3 regions of the Aeromonas intestinalis genome follow, and region 2 is predicted to be linked to each of the others. Evidence: riboswitches for the same ligand, from Rfam matches in the RefSeq annotation. Region 2 holds a riboswitch; each other region holds the start of a gene.
The links. Region 2 has a riboswitch for cyclic di-GMP ahead of lafK (lateral flagellar response regulator transcription factor LafK). Riboswitches for the same ligand answer to the same signal wherever they lie in the genome.
Positions count from the first base shown of each region.

Region 1: another riboswitch for cyclic di-GMP. It lies ahead of ACW5W7_RS08540 (glycosyl hydrolase family 18 protein); the one in region 2 lies ahead of lafK (lateral flagellar response regulator transcription factor LafK).
Region 3: another riboswitch for cyclic di-GMP. It lies ahead of gbpA (N-acetylglucosamine-binding protein GbpA); the one in region 2 lies ahead of lafK (lateral flagellar response regulator transcription factor LafK).

Region 1 covers NZ_JBSTYK010000005.1:220,379-224,571, forward strand. The annotation lists gene ACW5W7_RS08540 (glycosyl hydrolase family 18 protein) at 1-2,297, opposite strand, end outside; cyclic di-GMP riboswitch class I at 2,444-2,525, opposite strand; gene ACW5W7_RS08545 (ExeM/NucH family extracellular endonuclease) at 2,820-4,193, shown strand, end outside.
Region 2 covers NZ_JBSTYK010000008.1:188,219-192,411, reverse strand. The annotation lists gene flhB (flagellar biosynthesis protein FlhB) at 1-98, shown strand, start outside; gene lfhA (lateral flagellar biosynthesis protein LfhA) at 102-2,177, shown strand; cyclic di-GMP riboswitch class I at 2,372-2,459, shown strand; gene lafK (lateral flagellar response regulator transcription factor LafK) at 2,713-3,975, shown strand; gene lfiE (lateral flagellar hook-basal body complex protein LfiE) at 3,987-4,193, shown strand, end outside.
Region 3 covers NZ_JBSTYK010000020.1:62,546-66,738, reverse strand. The annotation lists gene cbl (HTH-type transcriptional regulator Cbl) at 1-825, shown strand, start outside; gene gbpA (N-acetylglucosamine-binding protein GbpA) at 882-2,306, opposite strand; cyclic di-GMP riboswitch class I at 2,368-2,453, opposite strand; gene ACW5W7_RS19535 (M3 family metallopeptidase) at 2,791-4,193, shown strand, end outside.

The sequences.
Region 1 (4,193 bases), on a different contig from region 2:
AGGCTGGTCAGGGTGCTGCCCATCACATACTCGTTCTTGGCCGGATCGAAGTCATAGTCCCCCGCCATCTCCCAGAACATGACGCCCCCCAGACCCCGCTTGACGATGTAGTCCAGCTTCTTGCCCATGGACTCTTCATCTTCGGTGGAGAGGAACACCTTCTTCTGCTCGTTCCACAGCCAGGGTACCTGCGCCTTGTCGTCGAAGTAGCGCACATACTGGCCCTGGATCACGTCGGCAGGATCATTGGGATCCAGACCCCAGGCGGTACCATAGCTCGGCAGCGTGGTGATGCCGAGACTGGCCGCATGCTCCAGGTTCTTGGCGTGCCACATGGGCACGGCACCGGCGCCGATCTCTTTGCCGTTCTTGTCCAGATCATGCCAGATGTTGTCGATCCCGACTGCACCGTTGCCGCAGGGAATGGTGCTGCCACCGGTGCCCGGCTGACAGTTGCTCTGACTCGGCAGGGCCGCCTTGCCATTGAGACCATGAGTCCCGCCGGTCACCCCTTGCCAACCACGGGTGTAATAAGGCACCCCGATGTTGATCTTGCCGGCCGCCAGGGCGCCACGGAAGTAGTGGGCCGCCCAGGCGGAGTTCAGGTAGCCGATGGCGCCGTACTGGGCCTGGCTGTAGACACCCCATTGAGCCAGCTCGGGATCCGCCTTGTTGTCGAACAGGGCGGCGTTGTGAGCCACGAAGTTGTTCCAGGCACCGTGGAAGTCATAGGTCATCAGGTTGACGTAATCGAGGTACTGGGTGACCTGGAAGTTCTCCATGCCGCGCAACAGGTAGGCCGAGGCCGGCGAGGCGATGGTCAACATGTACTTGCGGCCATCTTCGGTACCGGCGTTGTCCAGCCGGGTACGCAGCGTCTTCATCAACACTTCGTAGTTGGCAAACAGCTTGGCCCGGCACTGGTTGGAGAGGGGGAAGTCGTTGGGGTTGCCCGCATCCTTCATGGAGGTGGGGTATTCATAGTCCACATCCACCCCGTCGAAACCGTACTGACGGATGAAACTCACCGCAGAATCGGCGAAGGCGTTGATGCCGGCGGTGTTGACCGTGCAATCACCCTTGGTGGTGGCGGTGTAGAAGCCGCGGGTATCGGCCCAGCCCCCGACCGAGATCAGGGTCTTCACGTCCGGATACTGCTTCTTGTACTTGGAGAGCAGGTTGAAGTGGCCCTGATAGGCGAACTCGGGATCCATCTCGGCACCCGGCACCCCGTTCCAGGTCATCTTGGTGGCGGCGTCATCCACCTTGATGGTGTGATTTTGCTCGTCCACCGCCGCGAAGGCGTAGTTGATGTGGGTGATCTTGTCCCAGGGAATGTCGTTCACCAGGTAGGCGGGCAGGCCGTTCTTGCCGGTACGCCAGGAGGTGAAATAACCGATGACCCGGCGAGCATGGTCATCCCCCATGCACTCGCTGCCATCGGCGCGGTAGATCTGGCGCACATCGCAGGAGAGATTGCCGCCGGTGGGCGGCAGTGCCGCCTCTTCCACCTGCACATCCACCTGGGCGGACTCGCCCACCAGATTACCCTTGTCGGTGGCGACCAGCTTGAGGCCGGTCAGCCCCTTGGCCTGGGGTGTCCAGTTCACCTGCCAGGGCGCGCTGGTATCCTCGCCCACCTTCTGGCCGTTCACGAACAGTTCGACCTTGGCCACGTCGTTGTTGGCATCGGTGACGTTGCCACTCACCGCCGTGCTGCGGCCCAGCGTCACCTTGGCACCGGCAGCCGGGCTCGCGATGCTCACCTTCGGCGCCTCGGGCGCCACCACGGCGGCGACGTTGAAGCTGACATCCGCCTCGCCGAGCACCTTGCCATCCTTGTCCAGCGCCCGGGATTTCAGTTGATGGGCACCGACACCGCTGGCGGTCCAGCTCGCCGACCAGGGAGCCGCGCTGCTCACCGCCACCTGGGTGCCATCGATCAGATATTCGACCTTGACCAGGGCGCTGCTGTTGCCGCCAAGGGTCACCGCCAGGGAGACCGGGGCACCTTCGTTGAACGCGCTACCCGCGGCGGGCGAGCCAATGGCCAGCGTCAGACCCGGCGTCGTGCTGCCGTCGGTGAACGGCTTCCAGGCATCCGCCCAGACGGTGCCCACACCGGGGGCATAGTGGTAGGACGAAGCGCCGCACCAGCCGGAGTAGGGGAATTCCTTGCATTCATAGAGATTGCCGACATTGCTGACGATATCGCCAGCCTTGTAGGCGGTACCGGCCTGATAGGCGGGATAGGCGGCCTGCGCCCAGCCGGGCATGGTCGCAAGGGCAACCAGCATGGCGAGCCTGCTGGGCCTGAGGGTCTGTTGCATCTTGTTATCTTCCTTGTTGGTCTTGGCTTTTAATGACCGGGCAAAGGGCAACAGCAACAGGCGAAAAGGGGTCGACAACAGGCCATGGACGGGCCACATACCCTCATGTCACCCGGGGGAGCCCCGCTATCTGTCATCGCTGGCAGACCGGAGGCTTTGCGTCCCGACATCACTGTCGGTTTGCTCTTTACCTGGGTTCCGTGAGGAACAGCCCGAGTATAGGAAGCAAGTGACAAACACTCAATCTTCATTCTCGATGAGAAATATGTAAACGCTGGCGAGCTCACACTATTTCATCCGTGATGAGATGACATCTTTATCATTATTTTCATAACGTTAGCTGTGTCAAAAAAATTGAAACAGCCTCTTTTGCTTCCCCATTCTGTGCGCTGGTTCACTGGTATGAGCAGCCAGAAGTGTGACAATGCGCGCCCTTGGTTCAGGCACCAAGGCTATGGAATCACTGGCAAAAATAAAAAAGGAAACACAATGAAAGGTACCCCTACCCTGCTGTCACTGGCCGTGGGGCTCGCGCTCGCGTCCCCGACACTCCAGGCCGCCGGCTTCAGTTGCCCGGCCGACAGTGCCCTCACCCCCATCCCCGCCATCCAGGGCAGTGGCGACAAGAGCCCCCTCATCCCGGACGGCCAGTTTGAAAGCAACCAGAGCGTCTCGGTGAAAGCCGTGGTCAGCGCCCTCGGCGAAAGTCTGAACAAGGGCTTCTACCTGCAAGACGTGCAAGGGGATGGAGATCCCCAGACTTCGGACGGCATCTTCGTCTACCTCAACGACAAGAACTTCGCGACCAAGTACCCGGGCATCAAGCCGGGGGCCGAAGTCTGTCTGGAGGCCAAGGTCGAAGAGTATTACAACCATACCCAGCTCAAGCCCGTCTTCGACGGTAGCACTCCCCGCCTGCAGGTGCTGGCTCAGGGCGCAGTCCCCGCCGCCACGGCGCTGCGGGTGCTGGAGGGGGAAACCCTGGCCAGGGCGCTGGAGCGCCACGAAGGGATGCGGGTGCGCCTCGATGCGGGCAGCGAGCTCAAAATCAGCCGCAACTTCAGCTACGACTATGCCGCCCGTCGCAACAACCTGGTGCTCTCCCACCTGGCGCCGCTGATGAAACCGACCCAGCTGCATGTGGCGGGTAGCGACCAGGCCAAGGCATTGGCCGAGGCCAATGGGGGCAACCGGGTGTTCCTCGAATCGGACTTCAAGGCCGCCGATGGCAAGCTGCCCTGGCTGCCCGCCTGGGAGCCGGAACAGGGCTACCTGCGGGTCGGCGATGCCCCGGTCAACCTGGAGGCCCTGGTCGGCTACAGCTACAACGAATACCGGCTGATCGTGCCCAAGGATCAGGTCATCACGGTCGGGGATCTGCTGCGCACCGACGAGAACGATCGCCAGCGCGCCCCTGCCCGCACCGCCGGTACGGATCTGCGGGTCGGCAGCTTCAACGTGCTCAACTACTTCACCAGCCACTCCAGCGTGGGCGGTGCCCTCAACGTGCTGTGCAAGGATCAGGCGGATGCGGACAGCGCCAAGGGTTGCAACCGCGGCGCCAAGAACCTGGAAGACTTCCAGCAGCAGCGCACCAAGATAGTCAACGCCATCACCGAAATGGACGCAGATCTGCTCGGCCTGATGGAGATGGAGAACAACGGCTTCGACGAGCACTCCGCCATCAGCGACCTGGTCAAGAGCCTCAACGCCCAGCAGAAAGACGCGAGCAATCACTACGCCTTCGTCAGCCTGCCCAAGGTCCAGCTCGGTCAGGATCGCTACTTCGGCGGTGACGCCATCATGGTGGCCATGCTCTATCGCCCGGCCAAGCTGACCCCGAGCGGGGATGCCGGCGTGATC
Region 2 (4,193 bases):
TATTGCAGCTACGGGCCTATGAGGCAGGCAGGGGGAAGAAACCCAACCCCCTCGCTCCCCTGCATGTGCCGCCCGAGTTACGTCAACCTGAGAGGTAAGTTGTGAACTGGCGTGTATTGACCCAATCCTATACAGCTATCCCGCTGATGCTGTTGGCCATACTGGCGATGATGATCCTGCCTCTGCCGGGCTGGCTGCTGGATGCCCTGTTCACCTTCAACATAGTGCTGGCGGTGCTGGTGCTGCTGGTCTCCGTCTCGGCCCGCCGACCGCTGGACTTCTCCGTGTTCCCGACCGTGCTGCTGGTCGCGACCCTGATGCGACTGTCCCTCAACGTCGCCTCCACCCGGGTCGTGCTGCTGCACGGTCACGAGGGGCACGAGGCCGCGGGCAAGGTGATCCAGGCCTTCGGTGAAGTGGTCATCGGCGGCAACTATGTGGTCGGTCTGGTGGTGTTCGTGATCCTGATGATCATCAACTTCGTGGTCATCACCAAGGGGGGAGAGCGGATCTCCGAGGTCTCCGCCCGCTTCACCCTGGACGCCATGCCGGGCAAGCAGATGGCCATCGATGCCGATCTCAACGCCGGCATCCTGGACCAGCATCAGGCCAAGACCCGCCGGGAGGAGATAGCCCGGGAGGCCGACTTCTACGGCGCCATGGACGGGGCTTCCAAATTCGTGCGCGGTGACGCCATCGCCGGTCTGCTGGTGCTCATCATCAACCTGGTGGGTGGCCTGGCCATCGGTATTTTCCAGCACTCCCTGCCGGTCTCCGATGCGTTTCGCATCTATGCCCTGCTCACCATAGGTGATGGTCTGGTCGCCCAGATCCCCTCCCTGCTGATGTCCACCGCCGCGGCCATCATAGTGACCCGGGTCAGCGACGAGGGGGAGATGTCGGATCAGGTCGGCCAGCAGATCCTGGCCTCGCCCCGGGTGATCTACACGGCGGCGACCATCATGCTGATCCTGGGGCTGGTGCCGGGCATGCCCATGCTGGCCTTCCTCAGCTTCGCCGCCGTGCTGGCCTGGACCGGCTGGAGCGTCAGCAAGCGCAGGGCCCAGGATCCGGCGCTGGATGCGGCCGAGGAGCTGACCCGGCAGATGGTGCAGCACGAGCCACAGGGGCTGGACTGGCAGGATCTCGCCCCCGTGGACACGGTCGCCATCGAACTCGGCTATCGGCTAGTGCCCCTGGCGGAGGCGGACAAGGGGGCCGAGCTGCTGGCCCGGGTGCGCGGCATTCGCAAGACCCTCTCCGAGCAATATGGCTTCCTGCTGCCCGAGATCCGGGTGCGGGACAACCTGCAACTGCAGCCGGACCAGTATCGCATCAAGCTCTCCGGCATCGCCCTGGCCATGGGCAACGTGGATTGTCAGCGGCTGATGGCCATCAGTAGCGGGGAGACCTATGGCGCTCTGGATGGCGAGCTGACCCAGGATCCGGCCTACGGCATGAACGCGGTCTGGATCTCCCCGGACAACAAGGCCAAGGCGCTGAACCTGGGTTATTCAGTGGTGGATTCCGCCACCGTCATCGCCACCCATACCAGCAAGCTGCTGAGGGAGCAGCTGGATGTGCTGTTCGGCCATGACGAGGTGGGCAAGCTGGGCCAGTACCTAGCGGTCCAGTCCCCCCGGCTGGCGGAGGAGCTCAACCTGGCCCTGACCCAGATGCAGCAGTTGCGGGTGTTCCGCCAGTTGCTCAAGGAGCAGATCAGCCTCACCGACATCCGCACCATAGCCACCACTTTGCTGGATGCGAGCGAGTTGACCAAGGATCCCGTGCTGCTGGCCTCGGATGTGCGCTGTGCCCTGAGGCGGCAGATCGTCAGGCAGGCCATCGGTTCTAGGGACATCCTGGCGGCCTTCACCCTGGATGACAGGCTGGAGCAGACGTTGCTGAGCGCCATGAACCAGTCCCAGCAGCAGGGCAAGATCCAGTTGGACAGCTTCCCGGTCGATCCCCAGTTGCTCGCCCAGTTGCAGCAGAACATGCCGCTGGTGAAGGAGCAGTTGCAGCAGCAGGGCTATGCCCCCGTGCTGGTGGTCATGCCCCAGCTCAGGCCCCTGATCGCCCGCTATGCCCGCTCCTTCTCAAAAGGTCTCAAAGTGCTCTCTTATAACGAGATACCGGAAGACTTGCGGGTGGAGGTAATTGGCACCCTCGGCTGAAGTTGAATTGCCATGTCAACATCTTGATCAGGAAGTGGTTATTCCGCATATCTACTTGAATTGTCATATAAAGCCGTTATGATGTGACGGCTTTTGACGTGATGCACACTGGAATAAATAACAAAATACAAACAATCAGGTGTATCTCATGGCTTTAAGGATAACAAAGCCATGCCATCCTAATACGGGTCGTCGCATGATAAAGGCAAACTGAACTGAAAAGTCAGGACGCAAAGCCTCCGGTCTAACAGCATTGATGCTAACGATAGCGGGGTTACCAAGGCCATGATTCTCGCCTTGTTTTCATACCACTATAAGGTAAACGCTCAATTAAGAAGCGTTATTCTTGTCGTGGTGCGTTTTTATTTGTCACGGTCAGTTCTGTTGATTGATTCATGTGCAATCACAGGTTCGGGTTAATATGTTTTCTGATTTATCTATCAAGGAAAATTCAATACCCGTCGGTGTTGAATCGCACGCACATTTATTATTTGTCTCCTCATCGTTATCAAATGGAAACGATATTGGGGAGATGTTGTTGAATTCCGGCTACCGGGTTTCCTGCCAGGATTCCATCTCCCGGGCCAAGCAATTCCTCTCCTGCCATTCGGTGGATCTCATCCTGCTCGACATGGCGGTCATGACCGAAGCCGGCCCCTCCAGGGTGCATGAGCTGACGGGGGCCGACTGCGTCATCCTGGTCAATGAGGATCAGGCCTATCTGGCGGCGGAAGCCATGCGGGCCGGCGCCATCGACTACATCATCAAGCCTTTCAGCCAGCGCCAGATCCTCGATGTGGTGAGGGGGGCCTTGCGACTGCGCCAGGCCATTCCCAACCTGGTCGCGACCTCTGCCCTGAGCCTGCAGGTGCTGCAACTCGCCAGGCGCGCCGCCAAGACCTCGGCCACCATCCTCATTGGTGGCGAGTCGGGGACGGGCAAGGAGCGGCTGGCCCGCTACATCCACGACATGTCCAACCGGGCGAACAAACCCTTCGTGGCCATCAACTGCGCCGCCATCCCCGAGGCCATGCTCGAGTCCATTCTGTTCGGTCACAGCAAGGGGGCCTTCACCGGCGCCACCGCCAGCCAGCAGGGCAAGTTCGAGCTGGCCCAGGGGGGCACCCTGCTGCTGGACGAGATCTCAGAGTTGCCCCTGGCGCTGCAGGCCAAGCTGCTGCGGGTATTGCAGGAGAAAGAGGTGGAGCGACTCGGCAGCCATCAGGTGATCCCGCTGGATGTGCGGATCATCGCCGCCAGTAACCGGGATCTGAGGGCGCTGGTGGCACAGGGGGAGTTTCGCGAAGACCTGTTCTATCGGCTCGATGTGCTGCCCATGAACTGGCCCGCCCTGCGGGAGCGGCCCGACGACATCCTGCCCCTGGCCAGCCACTTCATCGAACGCTACGCCGCCCAGCAGGGTTATCGGCTGAGCGAGGGGGCCAGCAGGCAGCTGCTCTCCTACGACTGGCCCGGCAATGTCCGTGAACTGGATAACGTCATCCAGCGGGCCTTAATTATGGCTCGCGGATTGCATATTCAGGCCGTCGATTTGATGCTGCCCCATTACGCAGCGGAGGCCGACAACCCGTTATCGCAGGCCCTCGCGGCCCCCGAGGGGCTCAGCGAGACCAAGCGGCATGCGGAATTTCAATTCGTCCTGGAGACGTTGCGCCGTTTTCGTGGTCACCGCACCCGGACGGCGGAAGCCCTCGGGATGACGACCCGGGCACTTAGATACAAGCTGGCGGCCATGCGTGAGCAAGGCATCGATGTCGAGCAGCAGATTCAGAACTAAGGGATAACCGAGTGAAGATTGAGATGATGTCATCACAGGTGACACTCCTGCAGCAGATGCAGGAAATGCAGCGAGTCGCCAACCAAGCCCCTTCCATCGAACCAAACGAGGCATCGACTGTCTCGTTCAGCGATGCCATGAAAGATGTCGTCGGGCGGGTGAACGAACAGCAGAATATAGCGTCCAGGCTCATGACCGCAGTCGATGCGGGTCAGAGC
Region 3 (4,193 bases), on a different contig from region 2:
GAAGAGCTGGGGCTGGAGCTCTTCATCCGTTACGGCAAGCGGCTGCTCGGCATGACGGAGCCCGGCAAGGAGCTGCTGGTGATCGCCGAGCGCATCCTCAATGACGCCAACAACATCCGCAAACTGGCCAGCACCTTCGCCAACCGCGACTCGGGCCGCTTGCTGGTCGCGACCACTCACACCCAGGCGCGCTATGCCTTGCCACGGGTGGTGAAGGCGTTTCGCGAGCAGTTCCCGCTGGTGCAGCTGGAGCTGCGCCAAGGCAGCCCGGAGGAGATAGTGCGGCTGGTGCAGACCGGCGAAGTGGACATCGGCATCAGCAGCGAACAGCTCGACAAGAGCGAAGGAGTGGTGGCGTTTCCTTACTACCGCTGGCATCACAACATAGTGGTGCCGGAGCAGCACCCCCTCACCGCCGAACGGGAGCTGACCCTGGCGGCGCTGGCGCAATGGCCCATCGTGACCTATCAGGCGGGGCTGACCGGACGGGTGCGGGTAGATGAAGCGTTTGCCGAAGCCAGGATAGTGCCGCAGATCCTGCTGACGGCTCAGGATTCCGACGTCATAAAGACCTATGTCGAGCTGGAAATGGGGGTGGGTATACTGGCGGACATGGCCTTCAACGGCCAGCGGGACAAGGGTCTGGTGCAACTCGATGGCAGCCGGCTGTTTGCCCCCCACACCGCCTGGATCGGCCTCAAGCAGGGGCAGTTCCAGCACAATTTCGCCTGGCAGTTCATCCAGCTCTGCAACCCGGAACTGGCGCTGGCAGACATCCAGGCGCGGGCTCTGCGCAACGATGCGGCGCTCGATTACCAGATCTGAGTGAATCGCCATAAAAAACAGGGAGCCTCGGGCTCCCTGTTTTGCATTCAAGACGATTATGGCAGCAAGGTCCAGGCCTCCTGCCAGTGGGAGCCAATGCCCGGCTCATACTGGGTGGCTGTGCTCGCCCACTGGCTGCACCAGCCGCTGTAGGGGAAGGGCTTGCACTGGTAGATCTTGCCGTTCTTGGGTTGCAGCACCTTGGTGCCGGCGGTGTAGGCGGCCACGCCCTCGGGGAAGCTGTACTGATAGTCACCGCCACTGGCCGGATCCTTGAGCATCAGATCCAGGGTCTGCTGCACGGCCGCGCCTCCCGATTTGGGTTTGCCCGTGATCACCAGTTGATGATGGCCGGCACTCAACCCGGTCAGCGACATGGTGAAGCTCTGGCTGCTGTCCTTGATGTCGGCGCTGCTCTGACCCCTGGCGACGCCACCATGGTCATAGAGGGTGTTGGTGACAGCGAGATCCCCTTGCGCCGCGACCGTGAAGCTCAGGGTCAGCTTGCCGCCATCGAGCAAGTACTCGCTCTCCAGGCCGCTCACGCTGACGCTGTCACCGATCGGCGGTTGTTGCTGCTCGAGCTGGATCTCGACCCGTTGCAAGTTGCTGCCTGCTTTGAGGAAGACAGGGTTCTGGCCGTAGACGGGATTGAACTGGCCGTCACTTCCTTGCTGACCGGCGCGGATCTGGCTCTGTTCCCCGTTGATCTTGCTGGCCAGGGCGTGGGCCCAGTTGTTCTTCTGACCCTGCTCGGTGCTGGCGATGGTCAGCACCGTCTGCAGATCCGTGCGCTCGCCGCTTGCATCGAACACCCGGATCATGGCCTTGTCACCGGCCGCGAGATCGATGGAGGGATAGATGGTCCCGCCCTGGCTCCAGCTCAGGGGGGGCTGGGTGCCACCCTCGAAGCGGGCGTCGATCAGGTTGTAGAAGCTGTTGGTGGTATCCCCCACCTCCCAGACACCCAGGATCACCTGATAACCGGTACGGGCAGGCAGGACGCAGTTGTGGGTAACCTGCTTGGGCGGTTGCACCATGCCCCCGTCGATGACGCAGAAGGGGGTGAGGTCGAAGGAGGCCCGGGTCAGCGGCTGGTTCGGATCCCAGTCCTGTTTGGTGAGGTAGTAGCGCCAGTTGCGGGTGGTGTGGTTGGCGGTGAAGGTCCAGCTGATGGCGAAGGGGCCGGCTTTCACGTCGCGCTTGGTCCAGCGATCGCTGGTCTGGGCGTTGAGCTCGCCAAATTGCGGATGGCCGGCGGCGGCAATCTGACCATCGGCCGGGCCGCCAGCGGGGAAGCCGGACGGCGCCTCCAGGCTCTGGGGCTCCCACTGAATGGCGCCGCACTGGATGTTGCCACCCGTCTTGCACAGGTAGTTGCGTGCCTCCGGCTGGCTGATGTAGCCGTGAGCGAGCACGCCGCCACTGGCCAGCAGTGCGAGCGCCGCCGTGAGGTGATTGAGTTGAATAGTTGCTGCCATACATTCCTCTGTTCGATAGATGTGGGCAGTCAAGTTGGCAGGGGAGTTTCCCGAAACACTGTGCTGCAACCCCGCTATCCTGGACGACATGTCTTTAGACCGGAGGCTTTGCGTCCTGGCCTTTCAACCAGTTTGCCAAATGACTACAAAATGGGTCATGGTGTCGCGTTTGACTACGACGCTCCCATCATGACTTCTTTCTATTGAATTATTAAGTGTAAATCTTTACAGCTTGTTCTCATCGGAGTAGAGCCAATACGCCACTTTTTGATTTTATTCCCCGATGTGGCCCCGGCCTCCCTGCCACCGGCACCCAGCGCCGCCAGGAAGACTCCATTCACGAAGATAATCCCTTGTTCGCGGCAGACAGCGGAGCCCGCTTTTGCTAGCGTGATGAGGCGCATCCTCGCGCACCCGCCCTGCTGTCAGGGCGCCATCAAAAAGGAACGGCCGGCCAGTGGCCGCCGATAAAAAGAGGGACCTTATGATTTCCACTGCCAGGAATTACTTGAACCAGCTCAATGCCGATTACCTGAAGGTACACAGGCGCAAGGAGGATCTCTTCTGGTCCACCTACATGGGCACCAGCGATGATCAGGCCGGGTTCACCGCCGCCGAACAGGCCTACAAGGCATTCTGCGCCGATCCGACCCGCCTGCCGGTCTTGCGGGCCATGCTGGCCGAGGCCGAAGGGGCGGATCTCAAACGGGGGCTCGGGGGCTGGATAGCCTTCTTCGAGTGCAACGTCATCGAGGACCCGCAGGCTGCGGTGCTGATGGACGAACTGGTGGCCGCCGAGGCAGAGCTGTTCGCCCGTCGCAAGGAGCTCAAGCTGACCCTGCTGGACGAGCAGGGGCGGCAGGTGTCCGGCAGCCTGCCGGCAGCCAGTGCCTCCCTCGCGGCCAGTGCGGATGAGGCGGTGCGCCAGAGCGCGCTCGCCATGTTCCATACCCTGGAGCAGTGGGTGGTCGACAACGGCTATCTGGCCATCGTCACGCTTCGCAACCGCTTCGCTCGCGCCATGGGCTATCGGGATTACTTCGACTACAAGGTGCGCAAGAACGAGCAGATGAGCCCGGAGCAGCTGTTTACGGTGTTGGATGACTTTATCGCCCGCACCGAGGATCGGGTGCACCTGGGCCTCGCCGAATTGAAGGGCGCCAAGGGGGAGGCGGCGCTGCTGCCCCACAACCTGCGCTATTTCGTGAGCGGCGACGTGACCCGTCAGCTCGACCCCTACGTGCCCTTCTCCCGGGCCCTGAAGGATTGGGTCGAGAGCTTCCGTCGCCTCGGCATCCAGTACCGGGAGGCGACCCTGACCCTGGATCTGCTGACCCGGGAGGGGAAATACGAGAACGGCTTCTGCCATGGCCCGGTGCCGAGCTTCTGGCAGGAGGGAGAGTGGGTGCCTGCCGTGGTCAACTTCACCAGTCTGGCGAACCCCGCCCAGGTGGGCAGCGGCTGGAATGGCCTCAACACCTTGTTCCACGAGGGGGGGCACGCGGCGCATTTTGCCAACGTCACCGGCAACGCCCCCTGCTTCTCCCAGGAGTTCCCGCCCACCTCCATGGCCTATGCGGAGACGCAATCCATGTTCTGCGACAGCCTGCTGGACGATGCGGACTGGCTCAAGGGGTACGCCCGCAATGAGGCGGGGGAAGCGATCCCGGATGACCTCATCAAGGCCATGATCGAGGCTCGCCAGCCGTTTCGGGCCTTCAACGAGCGGCAGATCGCCCTGGTCTCCTACTTCGAACGGGATCTCTATGCCATGGAGGACGCCGAGCGCACTCCGGCTGCCGTGCTGGCGCTGGCCCGCCAGTGGGAGCGCAGGATCCTGGGAGTGGAGAGTCCACGCCCGCTGCTCGCCATTCCGCACCTGCTCAA